Regions from separate parts of the Castellaniella sp. MT123 genome, predicted to be linked through region 3. Evidence: predicted binding sites of a transcription regulator. Region 3 holds the regulator's gene; each other region holds the start of a gene.
The links. Region 3 encodes NrdR, which represses ribonucleotide reductase genes. Its sites were predicted from a motif close to CACNANATNTNGTG; they were not measured.

Region 1: ABCV34_RS01935 (ribonucleoside-diphosphate reductase subunit alpha) is a predicted target of NrdR. The motif match lies at 4,995-5,008, and genes of this name have one in related genera.
Region 2: ABCV34_RS06280 (ribonucleoside triphosphate reductase) is a predicted target of NrdR. The motif match lies at 2,966-2,979, and genes of this name have one in related genera.

What each region holds. Positions count from the first base shown of each region.
Region 1 is NZ_CP154879.1:418,914-426,159, forward strand. Features, by position in the region: gene ABCV34_RS01910 (iron transporter) at 1-450, shown strand, start outside; gene ABCV34_RS01915 (cupredoxin domain-containing protein) at 464-880, shown strand; gene ABCV34_RS01920 (FTR1 family protein) at 896-1,753, shown strand; gene ABCV34_RS01925 (4Fe-4S binding protein) at 1,849-3,279, shown strand; gene ABCV34_RS01930 (NAD-dependent succinate-semialdehyde dehydrogenase) at 3,449-4,894, shown strand; gene ABCV34_RS01935 (ribonucleoside-diphosphate reductase subunit alpha) at 5,123-7,246, shown strand, end outside.
Region 2 is NZ_CP154879.1:1,361,543-1,368,788, forward strand. Features, by position in the region: gene ABCV34_RS06265 (ABC transporter permease subunit) at 1-426, shown strand, start outside; gene ABCV34_RS06270 (ABC transporter permease subunit) at 423-1,277, shown strand; gene ABCV34_RS06275 (aldehyde dehydrogenase) at 1,341-2,822, shown strand; gene ABCV34_RS06280 (ribonucleoside triphosphate reductase) at 3,020-4,804, shown strand; gene nrdD (anaerobic ribonucleoside-triphosphate reductase) at 4,884-5,066, shown strand; gene ABCV34_RS06290 (anaerobic ribonucleoside-triphosphate reductase activating protein) at 5,160-5,873, shown strand; gene ABCV34_RS06295 (sarcosine oxidase subunit gamma family protein) at 5,924-6,517, opposite strand; gene ABCV34_RS06300 (sarcosine oxidase subunit alpha family protein) at 6,507-7,246, opposite strand, start outside.
Region 3 is NZ_CP154879.1:2,246,620-2,253,865, reverse strand. Features, by position in the region: gene tyrS (tyrosine--tRNA ligase) at 1-799, shown strand, start outside; gene ABCV34_RS10560 (YbhB/YbcL family Raf kinase inhibitor-like protein) at 820-1,452, shown strand; gene glyA (serine hydroxymethyltransferase) at 1,531-2,775, shown strand; gene nrdR (transcriptional regulator NrdR) at 2,815-3,294, shown strand; gene ribD (bifunctional diaminohydroxyphosphoribosylaminopyrimidine deaminase/5-amino-6-(5-phosphoribosylamino)uracil reductase RibD) at 3,281-4,456, shown strand; gene ABCV34_RS10540 (riboflavin synthase) at 4,518-5,159, shown strand; tRNA gene ABCV34_RS10535 (tRNA-Ser) at 5,209-5,299, shown strand; gene ABCV34_RS10530 (branched-chain amino acid ABC transporter substrate-binding protein) at 5,757-6,914, shown strand; gene ABCV34_RS10525 (branched-chain amino acid ABC transporter permease) at 7,143-7,246, shown strand, end outside.

The sequences.
Region 1 (7,246 bases), 1.5 Mb from region 3:
GACATCAATGGCCTGGAAGTCGCGGCGGTGTACCTGCAGCCTGTCGAGATGGCGCCGGAAGGCATGATGCGTGCGGCGAAGGACTCCGACATCCACCTCGAAGCCGATATCCATGCGACCGCCGACAACAAGAATGGTTTGCCCGAAGGCTCCTGGGCTCCCTATCTGAATGTCCAGTATGTCCTGCAGAAACAAGGCAGCGACAAGGCCCTGAAGGGCGATCTGATGCCGATGGTGGCCAACGACGGCACGCACTATGGGGATAACGTCAAGCTTGAAGGCCCCGGCAAGTATCAGCTGACTGTCATTGTCGGTTCCCCCGAGACCGCGCACGACAACCACTTCGGCCGTCATGTGGACAAGGAAACGGGCGTTGCCCCCTGGTTCAAGACCTTCGAAGTGAAGTACGACTTCGTCTATGCCGGCACGGGCAAGAAGGGCGGCTATTGAGGTGGCACCGGTCATGACTTCGCACATGTTTCAGTTCTCTCCAACCCATGACATTCCGGGATGGTCGGCCGGCGTCACCCGGGGCGCGCGCGCCTGGCTGGCGTTGGCGCTGCTGTCGCTGGCCGGGTGGCTGGCGCCGCTGTCCGCGGCACATGCCGAAATGCCGGTCTATACGCTGACCTTCAATGCGGACGGAACCTTCGAGCCCACCCGGCTGGAAGTCCCCGCCGGGCGGTTCAAGATCGTGCTGGTGAACAAAAGCACCAAGGCGGTCGAATTCGAAAGCCTGCCCTTGCGCAAAGAAAAGGTCCTGGGTCCGGGAGTGACATCCTTTATCGTGTTCACCCTCTCGCGACCAGGCGAATACCCCTTCTTCGATGATTTCCACCCCCAGGTGAAGGGCACCCTGGTGGTATTGCCCAAACCCTGATTCAGGTATCTTTCTATGGAACAAGTCGCCTTTATCGTCTGGCGTGAAAGTGTCGAGGCCATGCTGGTGGTCGGCATCCTGTATTCCTGGCTGCGCATGTCGCCCGAGGGGCGGCGCGGGCTGCCATGGCTTTGGGGTGGCGTTGGCGCCGGGCTCCTGTTGGCCGGGGCCTTGGCTCTCGCTTTGCTGGGGGTAGCTTCCTGGCTGTCGGATACCGGGCAGGAATGGTTTCAGACGGTCATCGCACTCATCGCGTGCGGTTTGGTGGTCCAGATGGTGGTCTGGATGCGGCGTCACGGCCGAGGCCTGAAGCGGGAACTGGAGACCGGCGCCTCCGAGCAGATCGGCGAGGATCATTGGTGGGGGCTGCTCGCGTTGGTCATGATCGCCGTGGCGCGCGAAGGCAGCGAAACCGTGGTGTTCTTGTATGGCGCCATCTTGTCCTCCCAGGATGACGGTCATATGGCGTCGATGGCGCTGGCGGGTCTGGGTGGCTTCGCGGTCGCGCTGATGACCTTCTGGCTGCTGCAGCTGGGCGGACGAATCATCACTTGGCGGCGATTTTTCAAGCTGACCGAGGTCCTGCTGTTGCTGCTGGCTGGCGCGCTGCTCGTGTCCGCCACGGACCGGCTGATTTCGCTGGATGTGCTGCCGGCCCTGGTGGATCCGGTCTGGGATAGCAGCTGGTTGCTCGGCACCGAAGGCGGCCTGGGCAAAATCCTGGCTGATTTCGCCGGCTACCGGGCAGCTCCCGCGTTGTCGCAACTGTTGATCTGGATGGCCTACTGGGGTGTCGTCACTCAATTGCTGCGTCGCGCCTCGCTCGTGCCCAGAGCGGTTGTGCGACCTGCGGGAACACCGGCGGCGACCTGAATCGTCGCTGCGATGAACAGGGATTTGCAAGGGGCAGGCAGGCGGTATGCGCTTTGCGCCCTGTGCTTTCGACGAGCGTATCCAGGAACGATTTCATGATCAGGTCATCTGCGCGCGGGCAGGGGTTTCGCGCGGGCGTCGCGCGTGTCGGGGATTTCCTGCGCGACCACCAGCGCGCCATCCAGCGGATGCAGTGGTCCATCGTGGGGGTCTACCTGGCGCTGTTGATCATTCCGGCCGCTCTGCCTCTGCCCGACCGCACCGCGTCTGTTTTCAACAACCTGACGGTGGTTGCCCAGTTTGCTTTCTGGGGTATCTGGTGGCCGTTCGTGCTGGTGTCCATTCCGCTGCTGGGCCGCGCCTGGTGCGGCCTGTTCTGTCCCGAAGGCGCCCTGACCGAATGGGCCAGCCGGCATGGACGAGGCGGTGCCATTCCGCGCTGGATGCGCTGGGGCGGCTGGCCCTTCGTGGCCTTCAGCCTGACGACAATCTACGGGCAGCTGGTCAGCGTCTATCAGTACCCATGGGCCGTGGCGGCCGTGCTGGGCGGGTCTACGATCGCTGCCATGATCGTGGGCTGGCTGTACGGTCGCAACAAGCGCGTCTGGTGCAAATACCTGTGCCCAGTCAGTGGCGTATTCAATCTGTTGGCCAAGCTGGCTCCCTGGTATTACCGGGTGGATGCCCAGGCCTGGCGCGCGCCGGTGCGGCGCACCGAAACCATCAACTGTGCACCTCTGCTGCCATTGCGCAACATGCAGGGAGCGGCGGAATGCCACATGTGCGGCCGTTGCAGCGACTACCGGGGGGCCATCGCGCTGTCGCCGCGATCGCCTGAGGCCGAGATCATCCATGTGGCCGAAGGCAGCGGTTGGCAGACGATGCTGATTGTCTTTGGCTTGATGGGGATCGCCGTTGGGGCGTTTCTCTGGAGCGCCAGCCCCTGGTTCGTGACGATCAAGCAGACCATCGCCACCTGGCTGGTGAACCACGACGTCTACTGGCCGCTGGCTGACAATGCGCCCTGGTTCATTCTGACCCATTATCCAGAGGTCAACGACAGCTTCAGCTGGCTGGACGGCGTGGTCATCCTGATGTTCATCTTTGGCGCAGCCGTCGTGGTCGGCGGCGCTGTTTTTTGCGGTCTTTGGCTGGCCGACCGGGTGTTGCCGGCGGCGCAGCGGCCTGGAGTCCGCGATGCGGCGGGGCTGCTGTTGCGCAGTCCCCTGGCCGGCGTCCACAAACTGGCTCAGGGCCTGATTCCGGCTGCGGGCGTTGGGGTGTTCCTGGGCCTGTCGGCGACTACCCTGACCTTGCTCCAGCATGAGGGTGTGCCGACCGGTTGGGCCAATCCGCTGCGCTTCACCCTGCTGACGCTGGCTCTGGCCTGGAGCCTGCGCTTCGAGTGGCGTCTGGCCGGCTTGCGCACGGTGCAACCGCTGCGGCGAGCAGCTGCTGTCCTCGCGGTGGCGGCGGGGCTGCTGCCGTTCTGCTGGGCCTGGATGCTGTTCTTCGTCCTGTGGTGATCCGATCTTTGTACGCCGGGCTCCGGCGTGTGGGGCGTGCGGTGCCCCTTGTTTTGATACAGTGCCAGTAGCGTCCCGTGTGGCCGGCCTATGATCAGGATCGGCCAGCGGCACACTGGAGCAGGCCGGGCTTGGGCCTGCTACTCATCATCAGACGGAGGAACATTGCATGACTACGCCCCATTATCCCGATACCCGGCTGCTGATCGCCAATGCCTGGGTCGATGCCGCGGATGGCCGCACGCTCGACGTCGTCAATCCGGCGACCGGGCAGGTGATCGGCCGCGTGGCGCACGCCGGGAAGGCTGATCTGGACCGTGCTCTGGCCGCCGCCCAGCAGGGGTTCGAGGCCTGGCGCGCCACCAGCGCCCACGAACGCGCCGCGACCATGCGCAGGGCGGCCGCCCTGCTGCGCGAGCGCGCCGGCGATATCGCACGACTGCTGACGCTGGAGCAGGGCAAGCCGCTGGCCGAGGCCCGGGCCGAAACCCTGGCGGCGACCGGCATCATCGAGTGGTTTGCCGACGAGGGGCTGCGGGTTTATGGCCGCATCGTGCCCTCGCGCAATCCTGCGGCCCAGCAACTGGTGCTGAAGGAACCGGTCGGTCCGGTGGCGGCCTTTACCCCCTGGAACTTTCCGATCAACCAGGTGGTGCGCAAGCTGGGCGCCGCGCTGGCCACAGGCTGTTCCTTCCTGTGCAAGGCAGCCGAGGAAACGCCGGCGTCACCCGCAGCGCTGCTGCAGGCCTTCGTGGATGCCGGGGTGCCGCCGGGGACGGTCGGCCTGGTATATGGCGATCCCGCCGAGATCTCCGGTTATCTGATCCCGCATCCCGTCATCCGCAAGGTGACCTTCACCGGGTCCACCGCCGTCGGCAAGCAGCTCGCCGCGCTGGCGGGCGCCCACATGAAGCGGGTAACCATGGAACTGGGGGGCCATGCGCCGGTCATCGTGGCCGAGGATGCCGACGTCGAGCTTGCCGTGTCCGCGGCCGGCAAGGCCAAATTCCGCAACGCCGGCCAGGTGTGTATCTCGCCGACCCGTTTCCTGGTGCACAGCAGCCTGGTGGGCGAGTTCACCAAGGCCTTCGTGCGGCAGACGCAGTCCCTCAAGGTTGGGGCGGGCCTGGACGAGGGGACAACCCTGGGACCCCTGGCCAATCCCCGTCGCCTGGCGGCGATGGCCCAGGTCGTCGATGACGCCCGGCGGCGTGGCGGCGAGATCCTGACTGGCGGCCACCGGGTTGGCGAGGTCGGCAACTTCTTTGCACCGACTCTGATCAGCGGCTTGACGACGCAATCCGACCTGTTCAACAACGAGCCCTTCGGCCCGGTGGCCGGCATCCTGCCTTTCGATCGTCTCGAGGAAGCTATCGCCGAAGCCAACCGCCTGTCCTACGGATTGGCGGCTTATGCCTTCACCCGTTCGTTCAAGAACGTGCGGCTGCTGTCCGACGGGGTCGAGGCCGGCATGCTGTGGATCAATCAGCCGGCGACCCCCTCGGCCGAGCTGCCGTTTGGCGGTATCAAGGATTCCGGCTACGGCACCGAAGGCGGCCCCGAGGCTCTGGAGGCCTACCTCAACACCAAGGCCGTGTCGGTCGTCGGGGTCTGATGCGGTTGCTTTCCGCGCGATACGCCCGGCTCCGCCACAGGAGACGGGCGGGCACGCTCGTCAGCGATTGCCGCCGGTCGGAAATCGTCAATTTTTGAATCACTACATGTAGTGTTTTGAGGTGGTTTGCGCACAAGGGTTGGTGTACCATGTGCGCAGGATCGGATGTCGTTCCACGACGGACGCACCCGATCCCCTCTCATCCATCATTCAAAAAAGACGACCACCATGATCAAGACCGTTATCAAACGCGATGGCAGGAAAGAGCCCTTCATCCCGTCGAAACTGAATGGCTGGGGGGAATGGGGGGCCACCACTCTGGGCGATGGGGTGGACTGGCCGTCGGTGGTGCTCGAGACCGTCACCAACATGCCCGAGGAGTGTTCCTCGGAATTCCTGCAGATGCAGCTCATCCGGCACTGCCTGGATGCCGACACCTGGTCCTATAACCGCATGGCCGGCCGTCTGTACGCCGCGCTGGCCCAGAAGGAACTCAAGGACGTCTGCGACGGAGCCTTTCCCACGGTGTTGACCCTGCACCGGCGCCTCGAAGGCCTGGGTTACATGGAACGTCTGGACTATTCGGAAGAGGAATATTTCCAGGTCGAAGGCATGATCGACCACACCCGGGATTTCGAATACGCCCACTATCAGATCCATACGCACCGGTCAAAATATGCAATTTCCGACCGCGTCAAGGGCATCCACTACGAGACCCCGCAGTTCGTCTACATGCGCATGGCGATGGCGCTGGCGGTGGACCAGCCCCGCGAACGCCGCATGCGCGACGTGGCAAAATTCTACGAGCACCTGTCCAAAAACCGCATCAACGCGCCCACGCCCAACCACATCAACCTGGGCACCCCGCTGCGCGGCTATGCCAGCTGCTGCCTGTACGCATCGGGCGATTCCGCGCGTTCCATCGCAGTGGGCAACCACATCGCCAACACCATGACCTACATGAGTGCGGGGATCGGTTCCTACCTGCAGACCCGCTCGGTCAACGATCCGGTGCGCGGCGGCGTGATCCGCCATCAGGGCAAGCTGCCCTATCTACGGGCGGTCGTGGCCGAGATCAAGGCGAATCTGCAGAACGGACGGGGCGGTGCCTGCACCAGCTATTTCTCGATCTTCGATCCGGAAGTCGACACCCTGCTGCGCCTGAAGAACCCCATGTCCACGGAAGACAAGAAGATCCGCGGGATGGATTATTCCTGGGGCGGCAACCGGTTCTTCGCACGCAAGGTCGCGCGCAACGAGAACGTGTTCCTCTTCAACTGCTACACCGCTCCCGATCTGTACGACGCCCTGTACAGCGACGACGAGCCGCGTTTCGAGGCGCTCTACACCCAGTACGAACAGAACGCGAATTTCAAGAAGCACTACGTCAATGCGCGTGAATTGCTGATCACGGCCATCAACGAGTGGAACGAGACGGGCCGCGTCTACGAGCACAACATCTACGAGATGAACCGGCACACGCCCTTCAATGGCACGATCTACAGCTCCAATCTGTGCTCGGAAATCGCGCTGCCCACGGCGCCCTACAACCACATCACTGAGCTCTATCAGTCGGGCGACGTGTCCTTCGTGGAGTTCCTGGATGCCGATGGCCGGCAGCGCACGCTGCAGCCGGGCACTGGTGTGGTGGAAACCCGCCGGGGGACAGTCTACCTGGAGGACCTGAAGGCCGGTGACGAACTGGCGGACGGCACGCGGGTCGAACGAATCGTCCGGTATTCCTCGCCGGAAGTCGCGACCTGCAATCTGGCCGGCATCGTGGTGTCGAACATCGAATCCGACGAGCAATACGACGAAGTCGCCTACTATGCGCTGCTGATGATCGACAAGTGCATTCACCTGGCTGACTACGAACTGCCGCACGTCGGGGTGACGTCCAAAGCCCGTCTGAATGCCGGTGTCGGCATGCTTGGTCTGGCGCATCTGATGGCAAAGAATCACAAGCGCTACACCGAAGCCGAAGGCAAGCAGTTCGTCCATTGGGTCGCCGAACGCCATTACTACCATCTGGTGCGCGCCAGCCTGCGGCTGGGCAAGGAACTGGGCAACGCGCCCTGGATGCACAAGACCAGGTGGCCTCAGGGCTGGCTGCCGACCGACACCTACAACCGCAATGTGGACAAGATCGCGCCGTTCGAGAACCGCTACGACTGGGAACGCCTGCGCGCCGAGATCGTCGCCAATGGCGGGATCCGCAATTCGGTGGTGGCCGCCCACATGCCCACCGAAACTTCGGCCAATTCGTCGGGCACCACCAACGGCGTCTACCCGATCCGCGAACTGACGATGATCAAGACCGACAACCAGCGGGTGAACTACTGGGCCGCGCCC
Region 2 (7,246 bases), 890 kb from region 3:
CTACCCGGGATTGCGCTGCTCGGCTACGGGCCGGCGACCGCGCTGGTCGCCACCCTGGTTGTGGCGTTTCCCCCGGCCTTCCGCCTGGCGGCGCTCGGCATGAGGATGGCGCCGGTCGAATATCTCGAACTGGGCATGGCTACCGGCATGACACGCTGGCAGATGTTCACCAAGATCCGGCTGCCGTTCGCCCTGCCCAGCATCATGGCCGGCATCAACCAGAGCCTGATGATGGCCTTCGGCATGGTCGTCATCGCCGGCATCGTCGGTTCCGGCGGCCTGGGTCAGACCATTTACGACGCGATCCGCAAGCTTGACATTGCCAAGTCCATCGACGCGGCACTGGCTATCGTGATCCTGACCATGATTCTGGACCGGCTCAGCCAAAGCGCCGGCGCCTCCAGCCCCAAAGGGAGAAAAGCATGAGCGCGATCCTTCCGACCCTCTCGCCCGGCGCCTGGTTGACCCCGGCGGTGGATTGGCTGAATGTCCATTGGCATCCCTTGTTCGCCCTCATCAGCGATGTCATCCAGCTCGTGCTGGACGGCCTGACCGCGCTCCTGATGATCCTGCCGCCGTGGGCGCTAATCCTCGTCAGCACCGCGCTGGTCCTGAAGCTGCTGGGTCTGCGCCCCGCCGTCATCACAGCCCTGACGCAGGGATTCTGCTGGGGCGTGGGCCTGTGGCCCGAAGCCATCCAGACGATCACCCTCGTCACGGTGGCCGTCGTCCTGTCCGTGGCCATCGCCTTTCCGCTGGGCGTGCTGGCCGCCCGCCGGCCGGCTCTGGAAGCCGTTCTGCGTCCGATACTGGACATCATGCAAACCGTGCCGCCCTGGGTGTATCTGATCCCGGCCGTGATCCTGTTCAGCCTGGGCAGCGTCCCGGCCATCATCGCCACCATCGTCTACGGCATCCCGCCGATGCTGCGCCTGACGACGCTGGCCTTCAAGCAGATCCCGCACGATCTGCAGGAACTGGGCCAGGCGCTGGGCGCGCCGCCGCGCACCGTGCTGCTGAAGATCGAAATCCCGGCTGCCATGCCCACGCTGCTGGTCGGCCTGAACCAGTGCATTCTGATGTCGCTGGCGATGGTGGTCCTGGCCGGTCTGGTCGGATCGGGCGGCCTGGGTGCGGAAGTCACCCGCGGTCTGACGCGCATGGAAATGGGCCTGGGGCTGCGTGCCGGCCTGGCCATCGTCGCGGTGGCGCTGCTGATGGATCGGCTGTCCAAAGCGGCCCTGGGCGGCAGGGGGAAACCCCGTCCATCACGATAACGCGCTCCGATCACACCTAGCCCATTGCCGACGCCCCATCGTTCATCAACCCAGAGAGTCCCCATGTCCGACTTCCTCACCACGGCCCAATACCACCACATCGCAGCAGAACTGAAACTGCCGCAACACGCCTTCATCGATGGCGTATTCCGCCCGTCAATCTCGGGCCGGACCTTCACCACCGCCAATCCCGCCACTAACGAAGTGCTGACGGAGATTGCCGCCTGCAACGCCGAAGACGTGGATCTGGCCGTCGGCGCCGCGCGCGCCGCATTCGAAGACGGCCGCTGGTCGCGCATCCACCCCCGCGAGCGCAAGGAAACCCTGCTGCGCCTGGCCCATCTGATGGAAACGCACGCCCGCGAACTGGCCGTACTGGAAAGCATCGACAGCGGTAAGACCATCTTCGACTGCGAAACCGTGGATGTGCCGGAAACCATCCACGTGCTCAAATGGCACGCCGAATTGATCGACAAAATCTACGATCAGGTCGCCCCCGCCTCGGACAGCCACATCGCCCTGGTGGTGCGCGAGCCCGTCGGCGTCGTCGGCCTGGTGCTGCCCTGGAACTTTCCGCTGCTGATGCTGGCCTGGAAAATCGGCCCCGCCCTGGCCTCCGGCTGCTCGGTCGTCATAAAGCCCGCCGGAGAAACGACGCTGACAGCGCTGCGCGTAGCCGAACTGTCGGTCCAGGCCGGGCTGCCGGCCGGCGTACTGAACATCGTCACCGGTTCCGGCACCGAAGTCGGTGAGCCCCTGGGCAAACATCCCGACGTGGACATGGTCAGCTTCACCGGCTCGACGGCGACCGGGCGGCGCTTCTTGAATTATTCCTCCGCCAGCAACCTCAAAGAAGTGGTACTGGAACTGGGCGGCAAGAACCCCTGCGTCGTTCTGGACGACGCGGAAGACCTGGACACCGTGGCGGCGCACGTCGTCAACGGCGCGTTCTGGAACATGGGGGAAAACTGCTCGGCTGCGTCCCGGCTGATCGTCCAGCGCGGCATCAAGGATCGCCTGCTCGAACGAGTCAAGGCCGAGGCTGCGCAATGGATCGTGGGGGATCCGCTGGATCCCGCCGTGCGCGTCGGCGCCTTGGTATCGAAAGCACACTTCCAGAAGGTCAGCGCTTACCTGGAAGCGACCCGGGCGGAAAAAGTCCTGATGGGCGGCAAGATCGTGTCCGAAGGCTTCGTCGAACCCACCATCGTCGACACCCGGCGCGACTCGAAACTGGCCATCGAAGAAATCTTCGGTCCCATCCTGAGCGTGATCACCGTCGACAGCTTCGAGGAAGCCATCGCGGTCGCCAATGACACCGACTATGGATTGGCCGCCTCGATTTTCTCGGCCAACGGCAAACGGGTGATCCGAGGCGCCCGGATGCTGCGCGCCGGCACCGTCACCGTCAACAGCTTCGGCGAGGGCGACATCTCGACGCCATTCGGCGGCTATAAGCAGTCGGGTTTCGGCGGCCGCGACAACTCCATCCACGCGCACGACCAATACACCCAGCTCAAGACGATCTGGATCGATCTGTCCTGACGCTGCGATACGTACCGCAGCCCGTCATCCTTGGCCCTCTGGGAATCGCACCGCCATCCAGGCACTGACCGGGTGGCGGTGCGCCGCGTCTGTTCTTGACCCCCATCAAGGCTATCAGAAAAAGGCTCTGGATCGCTTGATGACACTATATATTGTGTTTAATATTCACGAATACACAATATATAGAGGAATTCCGGATGACTTCCATCCAGCCCCAGAGCCCGGCCGAGCGCCCCATTCCCCACGTGGACGTCATCCGTTCCATCGACGAATACCTGCGCCAGCAGGACTGGCGCGTGAACGCCAACGCCAACCAGGGGTACTCGCTGGGCGGGCTGATCCTGAACACCTCGGGCAAGATGATCGCCAATTACTGGCTCAGTCACGTCTACCCGGAAACCGTCGGCCAGGCTCACCGCCAGGGCGACCTGCACATCCACGACCTGGACATGCTGTCGGGCTACTGCGCCGGCTGGTCGCTGCGCACGCTGCTCAACGAAGGCCTGAACGGCGTGCCCGGCAAAGTCGAATCCGCCGCGCCGCGCCACATGTCCAGCGCGGTCGGCCAGATCGTCAATTTCCTGGGCACGCTGCAGAACGAATGGGCCGGCGCCCAGGCCTTCAGTTCCTTCGACACCTACATGGCGCCCTTTATCCGCAAGGACGCCATGACGTACGACCAGGTGCGCCAGTGCATCCAGGAACTGATCTACAACCTGAACGTCCCCTCCCGCTGGGGAACGCAGACGCCGTTCACCAACCTGACCTTCGACTGGGTCTGCCCGGAAGACCTGCGCGAGCAGGTGCCCGTGATCGGTGGCGAAGAAATGCCCTTCGCCTACGGCGATCTGCAGGCCGAGATGGACATGATCAATCAGGCCTACATCGAGGTCATGATGGCGGGCGATGCGCACGGACGGGCTTTCACCTTCCCCATCCCGACCTACAACATCACGCCGGACTTCGACTGGCACAGCCCCAACGCCGAACGGCTGTTCGAGATGACGGCGAAATACGGCCTGCCCTACTTCCAGAACTTCATCAATTCGGAACTGAAGCCCAACATGATCCGGTCCATGTGCTGCCGCCTGCAGCTGGATCTGCGCGAACTGCTCAAGCGCGGCAACGGCCTGTTCGGCTCGGCCGAGCAGACCGGATCCCTGGGTGTGGTCACCATCAACTGCGCCCGCCTGGGCTACCTGCACCCGAACGACGAACCCGGTCTGCTCGCCAGGCTGGACGAACTGCTGGCCCTGGGGCGCGACAGTCTGGAAATCAAACGCCGGGTCATCCAGCAGCACATGGACGACGGCCTGTTCCCCTATACCCGCCGCTACCTGGGGACCCTGCGCAACCATTTTTCCACGCTGGGGGTCAACGGCGTCAATGAAATGATCCGCAACTTCACCGGCGACGAACATGATCTGACCACCCCCTGGGGCCATGCCTTCGCCGTGCGCCTGCTGGACCATGTCCGCGCCCGCATGATCGAATTCCAGGAAGCCACCGGCCACCTATACAACCTGGAAGCCACCCCGGCCGAAGGCACGACCTATCGCTTCGCCAAGGAAGACCGTGCCCGCTGGCCGGATATCCTGCAGGCGGGCACGCCCGACATGCCCTACTACACCAATTCGTCGCAGTTGCCGGTGGGATTCACCGACGACCCCTTCGAGGCCCTGGAACGCCAGGATGAGCTGCAACGCAAGTACACCGGCGGTACGGTACTGCATCTGTATATGACCGAACCGCTGTCGTCGGCCGAGGCCTGCCGCACCCTGGTGCGCCGCACGCTCAGCCGCTTCTCGCTGCCCTACATCACGATCACGCCGACCTTTTCCATCTGCCCGAAGCACGGCTACCTGCCGGGCCGGCACGACTTCTGCCCGACCTGCGACGATGAACTGCTGGCACGCAAACGGGTCACTGCCTCGACAGCCGCCCCGGTCACCGAGGGCATCGCGGCCGCCAGCCCGGCCTGAGCGCCGGCCCACCCTTTTCACCCGTCCGGGCCTGCCGGGCCCGGCATTTTTTCACTCACCATCCTTTCAGGAGCACATCATGACCCACACCCCCATCACACTGAACGACGCCGAACGCCAGCCCTGCGAGATCTGGACCCGCGTCATGGGCTACCACCGGCCCATGTCGTCCTTCAATATCGGCAAGAAGGGCGAATTTCACGAGCGCCGCTTCTTCGTCGAACGGCGCACGGGGCAAGCCCCGGCTCGACACGCCGCATAAGCACAGAGCACTGGTCATTCCACCGCGGACGCCGTCGCGACGGCGTTCCAGGCCGGGACGAGGCCGGTGCGTAGAACACTCCCCCCAAGCAAAATGCCAACCACCACACGCATCAAGATCGGCGGCCTGGTGCCCTTCACCGCCACCGACTATCCCGGCCTGCTGGCCGCCGTCATCTTCGTCCAGGGCTGCCCCTGGCGCTGCGGCTATTGCCACAACCCGCACTTGCAGCCCCGCACCGCCGACAGCCCGCTCGACTGGAATGGCGTCCTGGCCTTCCTGCGGCGCCGGGTCGGCCTGATCGACGGTGTCGTCTTCAGCGGCGGCGAGCCCACTATGGATCCCGGCCTGGGCGCCGCGATCGACCAGGTCAGGGCCCTGGGTTACCGCATTGGCCTGCACACGGGCGGGACCCACCCGCGCCGGCTCGCACAGGTGTTGCCCGCTGTGGACTGGGTGGGTCTGGACATCAAAGCCAGCTTTGAGGACTACGAACGGATCACTGGGGTGACCCGCAGCGGCGAACCCGCGCGCGACAGTTTGCGGGCCGTGCTGGACAGCGGAGTGGATTTCGAATGCCGCACAACGGCGCACCCCGATCTGATCAGCCAGGACGGCTTGCTGGCGCTGGGCCAGACACTGGCGCAATACGGGGTGCGCCGCTACGCAGTGCAGGTATTCCGGCCCCAAGGCTGCGCCGACGAGGCTCTGAACGCACATGGCCAGTCCTTGCGGGACTGGCCATGTGCGGCGGTCAGCGACGCACTGGCGGCGCTGTTTCCGTCATTCGAGCTGCGGCGCGGGTAGGCGCCGCGATCGCCCCCGCAGGCGGCCCGTGCCGCCACGCGGATCGGCGGTCAGCTCTCCATCGCATCGAGCAGCATGCGCACGGCGTAATCGGCGAAGCTGCGCCGCACGATCAGTTCCCAGGCATCGCCATCTTCCCCCAGCGGGTACAGCAGTACGCTGGTCTTGAAGAAATGCGACTGGGCACACCGGCCGAACGGCAAGGCACGGGGGTGCAGATCCAGCGGACAGCCCGCGTTCAGCACATTGCGTACCCCCGGTCCATGCAGCTGGACGACGGAATAGCCACTGCTCTGGTCCGTGACCGCGAACCAATGGCCCGCCAGCGCGTGTTCGGCCCGGGATGCCAGATCGTCCCCGCTGCCGGCCCCGGTGCGCACCAGCCACTCGTCGGGTGCCAGCCACAAGACCGTGATATCGCCATGACGGGTCACCGTATTGGGCACCAGGGGCAGTTCCAGCCCCAGACACGCCTGGACGGCCCCCAGGGCGGCGGGATCGGATGGGTCCACACGCAGATTGGCCAGGCTGACCAGAGGCTGCTCGCTCAAGGACACCCGATCAGGGGCGCCATGCAACAGGGGCAGGCCAAAGTCCACATGCAGTCCCGTCAGCGGGCTCTGCTGTTTGTTTTCAGTCAACATTTTGACGGGCTCCTTCGGGATCGTAGAACACCGGACTGCAGACGCGTGCCGGCATGAATCGGCCATCGGCCGTGGCCACCGTGACTTCATGGCCCATCTGTGCTTGGCCGTCCTTGAGCATGGCAAGCGCAATCGACCGTCCCAGGATCGGGCTCATGTAGCTGGAGGTCACATGGCCGAACATCGGGGCGATGGTCGCCTGGGTCGGGCCCTGCAGGATCTGGCCGCCTTCAGGCAGCACGCAGGCGGGGTCCTTGGCCAGCAGGCCGACAAACTGCTTGCGCCCGGGACCACTGGTATGACTGCGCGACAGCGAACGCTTACCCAGGCAATCCTTGGTCTTGGCCAGCATGCCGCCCATGCCCAGATCCATCGGGGTGACCGACCCGTCCGTATCCTGGCCGACGATGATGTAACCCTTTTCACCGCGCAGCACGTGCATGGTCTCGGTGCCGTAGGGCGTGATGCCGTAGGGCTGGCCAGCTTTCATCAACCGCTCGACGATATGGCGGCCCATGTTGGCCGGCATATAGATTTCGTAGGACAGCTCGCCGGAAAAGCTCACCCGCAGGACGCGCGCGAACACCCCATCGATGGTGCCTTCCTGGAAACTCATGAAAGGAAAGGCTTCATTGCTGAAATCGATGTCCTTGCAGACGGCGGTCAGGACCTTGCGCGCGTGGGGGCCCGCAACGGTCGCCACCGCATACTGGTCGGTCACCGACGTCA
Region 3 (7,246 bases):
GCGTGGGTTGATCCAGCTCGCCTCCCGTTACACCGTGGCGCGCATGATGGAGCGCGACGACTTCACCCGTCGCTTCCGGGGCGGCGTGCCGATTTCGGTTCACGAATTCCTGTATCCGCTGCTGCAGGGGTACGACTCGGTGGCCCTGAAGGCCGACCTGGAACTCGGTGGCACCGACCAGAAATTCAACTTGCTGGTCGGCCGCGAACTGCAAAAGGAATACGGCCAGGAACCCCAGTGCATCCTGACGATGCCCTTGCTCGAGGGTATCGACGGGGTCGAAAAGATGTCCAAATCCAAGGGCAACTACATCGGCATCACCGAAACGCCGGACTCCATGTTCGGCAAGCTGATGTCGATTTCCGACACCCTGATGTGGCGCTATTTTGAACTGCTGTCGTTTCGTTCGCTGAACGCCATTGCCGGCCTGCAGGCGGAAATCGAGGGCGGGCGCAATCCGCGCGATGCCAAGGTCCTGCTGGCCCAGGAAGTCGTGGACCGCTTCCATGGGGCGGGCTGCGGCAGTCAGGCGCTGGAACACTTCAACGCACAGTTCCGGGATGGGGTCATTCCGGAAAACATGCCGGAAGTCACCGCAGGCGCATCGCCCATGGGCATCCTGAAAATCCTGCGCGAATCCGGTCTGGCGGCTTCGGCCTCCGAGGCGCAGCGCAACATCGAACAAGGCGGCGTGCGCATCGACGGCGAACGGATCGAAGACAAATCCCTGCAGTTGCCGGCTGGCACCTACGTCATGCAGGTCGGCAAACGCAAATTCGCCCGGGTTACCCTGACCTAGGCCAACTCCCCGGAGGGCCCATGAAACTGCACAGCGAATCTTTCCCCGATCAGGGGGTCATTCCCGAACGCATCGCGTTCGGACGCATCGATCCGCAATCTCATGTGGCCCTGGCGGGTAACTGCAACCCGCACCTGGCCTGGTCGGACGTGCCTGACGGTGTCCGGTCTTTCGCCATCCTGTGCGTCGATCCCGACGTCCCGACCCAGCCCGACGACGTCAATCAGATCGGTCGCGAGGTTCCGGCCGACCTGCCGCGCACGGATTTTCACCACTGGGTGTTGGTCGACGTAGGCGCCGACGTGCGCAACCTGCCCGAAGGCAGCTATTCCAGCGGCATCACGCCACGCGGCAAGGCCGGCCCTCTGGCGCTGGACGGCACTCGTCAGGGGCTGAACGACTATACCGACTGGTTTGCCGCCGACCGCGACATGAGCGGCGATTATTTCGGCTATGACGGGCCATGCCCGCCCTGGAACGATGCGATCGTCCATCACTACGTTTTCACCGTTTACGCCCTGGATGTCGCCGAGCTGGGCGTCTCGGGCCGGTTTACCGGGCCTCAGGCGCTGGCGGCCATGCAGGGTCACGTGCTGGCCAAGGCCTCCATCAGCGGCAGCTATACCTTGAACCCCCGGCTGCATGCGCTGTGATGCGCCGGGTTCGCGCTAGAATGGGCTGACCCGACCCGTTTCAATCGCTTTCATATCCTTCAGTCCTCAGGAATCCCCATGTTTGTCCGCTCCCGCACTCTCGATCAGGCCGATCCGGCCATCTGGGCCGCTATCCAACAGGAAAACGCCCGCCAGGAACAGCACATCGAACTGATCGCTTCGGAAAACTACGCCAGCCCCGCCGTCATGCAGGCCCAGGGCACCCAGCTCACCAATAAATACGCCGAAGGCTATCCGGGCAAGCGTTACTATGGCGGCTGTGAATACGTGGACGTGGTGGAACAGCTGGCCATCGATCGTGTCAAACAGATTTTCGGGGCCGAGGCGGCCAACGTGCAGCCCAATTCGGGTTCGCAGGCCAATCAGGGCGTCTACATGGCGGTACTCAAGCCGGGCGACAAGGTATTGGGCATGAGCCTGGCCGAAGGCGGCCACCTGACGCACGGATCGCCCGTCAACGCCTCGGGCAAACTGTACGAATTCCATTCCTATGGCCTGGATGCCAATGAGGTCCTGGACTACGACCAGCTCGAAGAACTCGCCCGCACCATCAAGCCCAAACTGATCGTGGGCGGTGCCTCGGCCTATTCCCTGCGCATCGATTTCGAACGCATGGCGCGCATCGCGCACGACAACGGCGCGCTGCTCATGGTGGACATCGCCCACTATGCCGGGCTGGTCGCGGGCGGGGTCTACCCCAACCCGGTGCCGCATGCCGATTTTGTCACCACCACGACCCACAAGTCCTTGCGCGGTCCGCGCGGCGGCGTCATCCTGATGAAGTCGGAATTCGAAAAGATCATCAATTCGGCGATCTTCCCGGGCATTCAAGGGGGACCGCTGATGCACGTGATCGCGGCCAAGGCCGTCGCCTTCGGCGAGGCCCTGCAGCCCGAATTCAAGGCCTATGCGGCCCAGGTGGCTGCCAACGCCCGCGTGCTGGCCGATACCTTGGTCAAGCGCGGCTTGCGCATCGTGTCCGGCCGTACTGAAAGCCACGTCATGCTGGTCGATCTGCGCGCCAAGGGCATCACCGGCAAAGCCGCCGAGGCCGTCCTGGGTCAGGCCCACATCACGGTCAACAAGAACGCCATTCCGCACGACCCGGAAAAGCCTTTCGTCACCAGCGGCATCCGCCTGGGGACGCCCGCCATGACCACGCGCGGCTTCAAGGAAGCCGAGGCCGAGCTCACCGGCAATCTGATCGCCGACGTGCTCGACAATCCCAACGACGCCGACAACGTTGCGCGCGTGCGTGCCAAAGTCAACGAACTGACCACGCGCCTGCCTGTCTATCGCTAATCCAACCGGAGCGGGTGCCGACGGGCACCCGTCATCCTGATGAAGTGTCCGTTCTGCAGCTGTCCCGATACCCAGGTGGTGGATTCCCGGGTCTCCGAAGAAGGCGACACGATCCGTCGGCGCCGGCGCTGCACCGACTGCGATCGGCGTTTCACGACCTACGAACGCGTCGATCTCATGATGCCGGCGGTCGTCAAGCGCAACGGGGCCCGGGTTGATTTCGATCCGGCCAAGCTGCGGGCCAGCATGGCTCTGGCCCTGCGCAAGCGGCCTGTCAGCGCCACCGCGCTGGACGCCGCCGTCGCCCGTATCCAGGAACGCCTGCTGACCAGCGGCAAGCGCGAAGTCCCGTCCGGTTATGTGGGCGAACTCGTCATGGAGGCCCTGCGCGAGCTCGACCAGGTGGCCTATGTGCGGTTCGCCTCGGTCTATCGCAGCTTCGAGAACATCCACGAATTCGTGCAGACAATCGACGAATTCCAGACCGCCAATGATGGCGACGATCATGACGGGGCCTGAATCCACCGCCTTTTCCACCGAGGATCACCGTTGGATGCGGCGGGCCCTGGCGGTGGCTGAACAGGCACTTTTCGTCAGCAATCCAAATCCTCGCGTCGGCTGTGTGCTGGTGCGCGACGGCCGCTGGCTGGCCGAAGGCAGCACGCAGGCGGTCGGCGGGCGCCACGCCGAGGCCCAGGCCTTGCAGGCAGCGGCCGAGCAGGGGATTGACGTCCACGGGGCCACCGCCTACGTCACACTGGAACCTTGCAGTCATCAGGGGCGTACGCCGCCTTGTGCGGATGCGCTGATCGCCGCCGGGGTCGCGCGCGTCGTGGTCGCCTTGCAGGATCCGAACCCGCGGGTATGCGGACACGGGATCGGGCGCCTGCGCGCCGCCGGTATTACGGTGGCTGTCGGCCTGTTTGCCGAAGACGCACTCGCTCAGAACCCGGGTTTCTGCGCCCGCATGACGCGTGGCACCCCCTGGGTGTGGCTGAAATCGGCGGCATCCTTTGACGGGCACACGGCACTGCCGGACGGACGGTCCCAGTGGATCACCGGGGAATCCGCCCGCGCCGACGGGCATCGTTGGCGTGCCCGGGCCTGTCTCGTCCTGACCGGGATTGGCACGGTGTTGTCCGACGATCCCATGCTGGACGTGCGCGCGGTCCAGACGGTGCGGCAGCCGATCCGCGCCGTGCTGGATACCCAGTTCATCATTTCCGAGCGGGCGCGACTCTTCAACGGCAACCCGGTCTGGGTGTTCACGTCCCGGGTCGATGCCGGCAAGGCGGCGCGGTTGGCGGCGCGTAACGTGCGGGTCATTCAGCTACCGGTCGGCAGCAACGGCGCCATCGATCTGGATGGCCTCATGCAGTGGCTGGGCGCGCACGAAATCAACGAGGTGCACGTCGAGGCCGGGGCGCGCCTGCTGGGTGCTCTGGTGGCGGGCAATCATGTCGATGAATGGATCGGCTATGTCGCGCCCTGCGTCCTGGGGGCGGGGCAGGGTCTGGCGGCTTTGCCGGCGCCCATCGCCGGGCTGGATCAGGCTTACCGTTATGAATTCCTGGATGCGGTACAGTTGGGCCGGGACATGCGCCTGCATCTGCGCCAAGCGGATCGTTGGCAGGCATTGAGGGCCGCGTGTGGTCTGACCGAACAGCAGGCAGCCGCGTAGGGCGTGCTTCGCGGGGGCGGCGCCTGTAGCGTCAACCGACACTTTTCTGGATGGGATCATCATGTTTACTGGAATCGTCGCGGCCGTGGGCCGCATCACCCACGTTCACCCCCTGGGCGCCGGGGACGATGCCGGTGTCCGCCTGACGATCGCCGCTGGCGGATTGCCGCTGCAATCGACCCGTCTGGGGGATTCGATTGCCATCCAGGGCGCCTGCATGACGGTGGTCGCCTTGCACGACGAGGCCTTCGAGGTCGATGTGTCGCGGGAAAGCCTGGTTCACACCTGCGGTCTGGACCGCGAGGGCGAGGTCAATCTTGAACACGCCATGCGACTGGGCGATAGTCTGGATGGGCATCTGGTTTCGGGCCACGTCGATGGCGTCGGCCACGTCACCGTCCTGGACGCGGTGGCCGAATCGATCGAATTGCGTGTCATCGTGCCTGCGCATCTGTCGAAATACCTGGCCTACAAGGGCTCGATCACGGTCAATGGGGTCAGCCTGACCGTCAACCGGGTCGAGGATCAGGAAGAAGGCACGGAGATCTCCATCAACCTGATTCCGCACACGGTGCAGGTGACGACCTTGCGCAATCTCGAGGTCGGTTCACCGGTCAATCTGGAGATCGACCTGATCGCCCGTTATGTGGAACGCATGGTCGGGGGGATGGGCGTGGTCGCCACCGGTGGTCTGGCTGGATGATGTGCTAGAATGTTGGACTTCGTCTGCTGGGTTCCCTGGCAGGCGTTCAGGACAGGTGGCCGAGCGGTTGAAGGCGCACGCCTGGAAAGCGTGTATACGTGAATAGCGTATCGGGGGTTCGAATCCCCCCTTGTCCGCCAGAATGCAAAGCCCTTGATTTTACAAATCAAGGGCTTTTTGCTGTATGGCCGATACGATCCGTGTCGACGTCTTGCATCAGCGATAACGCGTTTTCCAGCACGTAGTTGCAGGCTTTGTCCTTGATCTCGTCCTTGACCCGCATTGCCCGCCGAGTCCTCGTCGGTGTCTGTAGGGGGGGGCGCATGACGCACACTTGACGCTTGTCACAGCGGGATCGCAGCATGTCATCTCTGTTATGACCATTGGTCGGAATTATTCTATATGGGAAGTGGTTCTGCCCGGATCATGGCTGACATTAGAAAAAGTAGAAACGCACCGGCGGTTGTGGGACGAAGTCCCCGATAGCCGGGCGAAAAATACGAGAGGCAGATCGAAAGTGTCGATGTTTCAACTCATCCACACCAGGAAGATGCCAATTAATCGAGTGAATTTACCTCCCAACGTGGGGTGGAGACAATGTTGAAACATAAAGAAATTATCATCGGCGCGGCACTTCTCTTGGCCAGCCCGTTGTCATTCGGTCAAACGACCGTTATCAAAATCGGCCATATCGGTCCGCTCACCGGTCCGCAGGCGGTGATTGGTAAGGACAATGAAAATGGCGTCCGCATGGCCATTGAGCAGCTGAACGCCAAAGGATTGAACGTAGCCGGAAAGAGCGTGCAATTTGAACTGGATTCCCAGGATGACCAAGCCGATCCCCGGCAAGGGGTGACCGCCGCGCAAAAACTGGTGGACGACGGGGTCGTCGCAGTCATCGGCCCGTATAACTCCGGTGTCGCGATCCCCGCTTCGAAGGTTTTTGCCCAGGCTGAGATCCCGGTGTTGACTGTTGCATCCAATCCTACGGTAACGCAACAGGGCTACAAGAATATCGTTCGTGTGGGAGCCAATGACGGCCAACTTGGCGGACGCATGGCGGAATACGCCTACGAGCAGTTGCACGCACGCACGGCCGCGGTGGTCGATGATCGGACAGCATACGGAAAAGGCGTTGCCGATGAGTTCGAGAAGGTCGCCGAAAAATTGGGGTTCAAGGTGGTCGGTCGTGAGTACTCGAATGACAAGGCGGTCGATTTTCGTGCGATCCTGACCAAGATCAAGCCGCTTCGCCCGGATGTGATTTTCTATGGCGGCTATGCCGCGCAGGGCGCGCCCCTGGTCAAGCAGGCTCGGCAGCTGGCCATGCGGGTCAAGGTTCTGGGGGGTGACGGAATCTGCTCGCCGGACATGGGCAAAGTGGCAGGAGCGGCGGCTTCGGATGTTTTCTGTGCGCAAAGCGGTGCATCGCTCGATGCCAGCGATGCTGGGCGCGACTTCTCGCAGCAGTACCTGTCCAAGTTCAAAACGCAAACCCAAATCTTTGGCGTCAATTTCTACGATGCGATGATGCTGGTCGCGGAAGCCATTCAGAAGGAAGGATCAACCGATCCGCACAAGATCCGCGCCTATCTCGCTTCGGCCCGGTATAAGGGCGTGGCGGGGAACTATGCATTTACGACTGAAGGCGACCTGAAAGGCGCACCCACGACCGTGTACACATTCGTCGATGGGCAGATAAAACCCGCGGTGCGCGCAACGCAACAGCCGCGCGGAGGCCTGGCGGCCAATTAGTGACGCCGAGAGGGGTTGCGCCGACTCGTGCCGCTCCGGCACGACCGGCAGGGTATAGAGGCAATCCCTCTCTCAGATCGCCATAGCTGCGGCTGTGGCCGGTCTTGGCTTCATGTCTTGCTGCGGACCGTAATTGGCGGTCCGATCCAGCGGCAGGCCTTTCCAGAGAGGCGGGATCAAGCCGTCCCTGGTGGCCCACTGCGACCGCCGAATCAGGAGTGTGTGGATATGGACATATTAGTCCAGCAGATCTTGAATGGTCTGGTGCTGGGTAGCGTCTACGCGATCATCGCGTTGGGCTACACGATGGTTTATGGGATTCTCGGCATCAT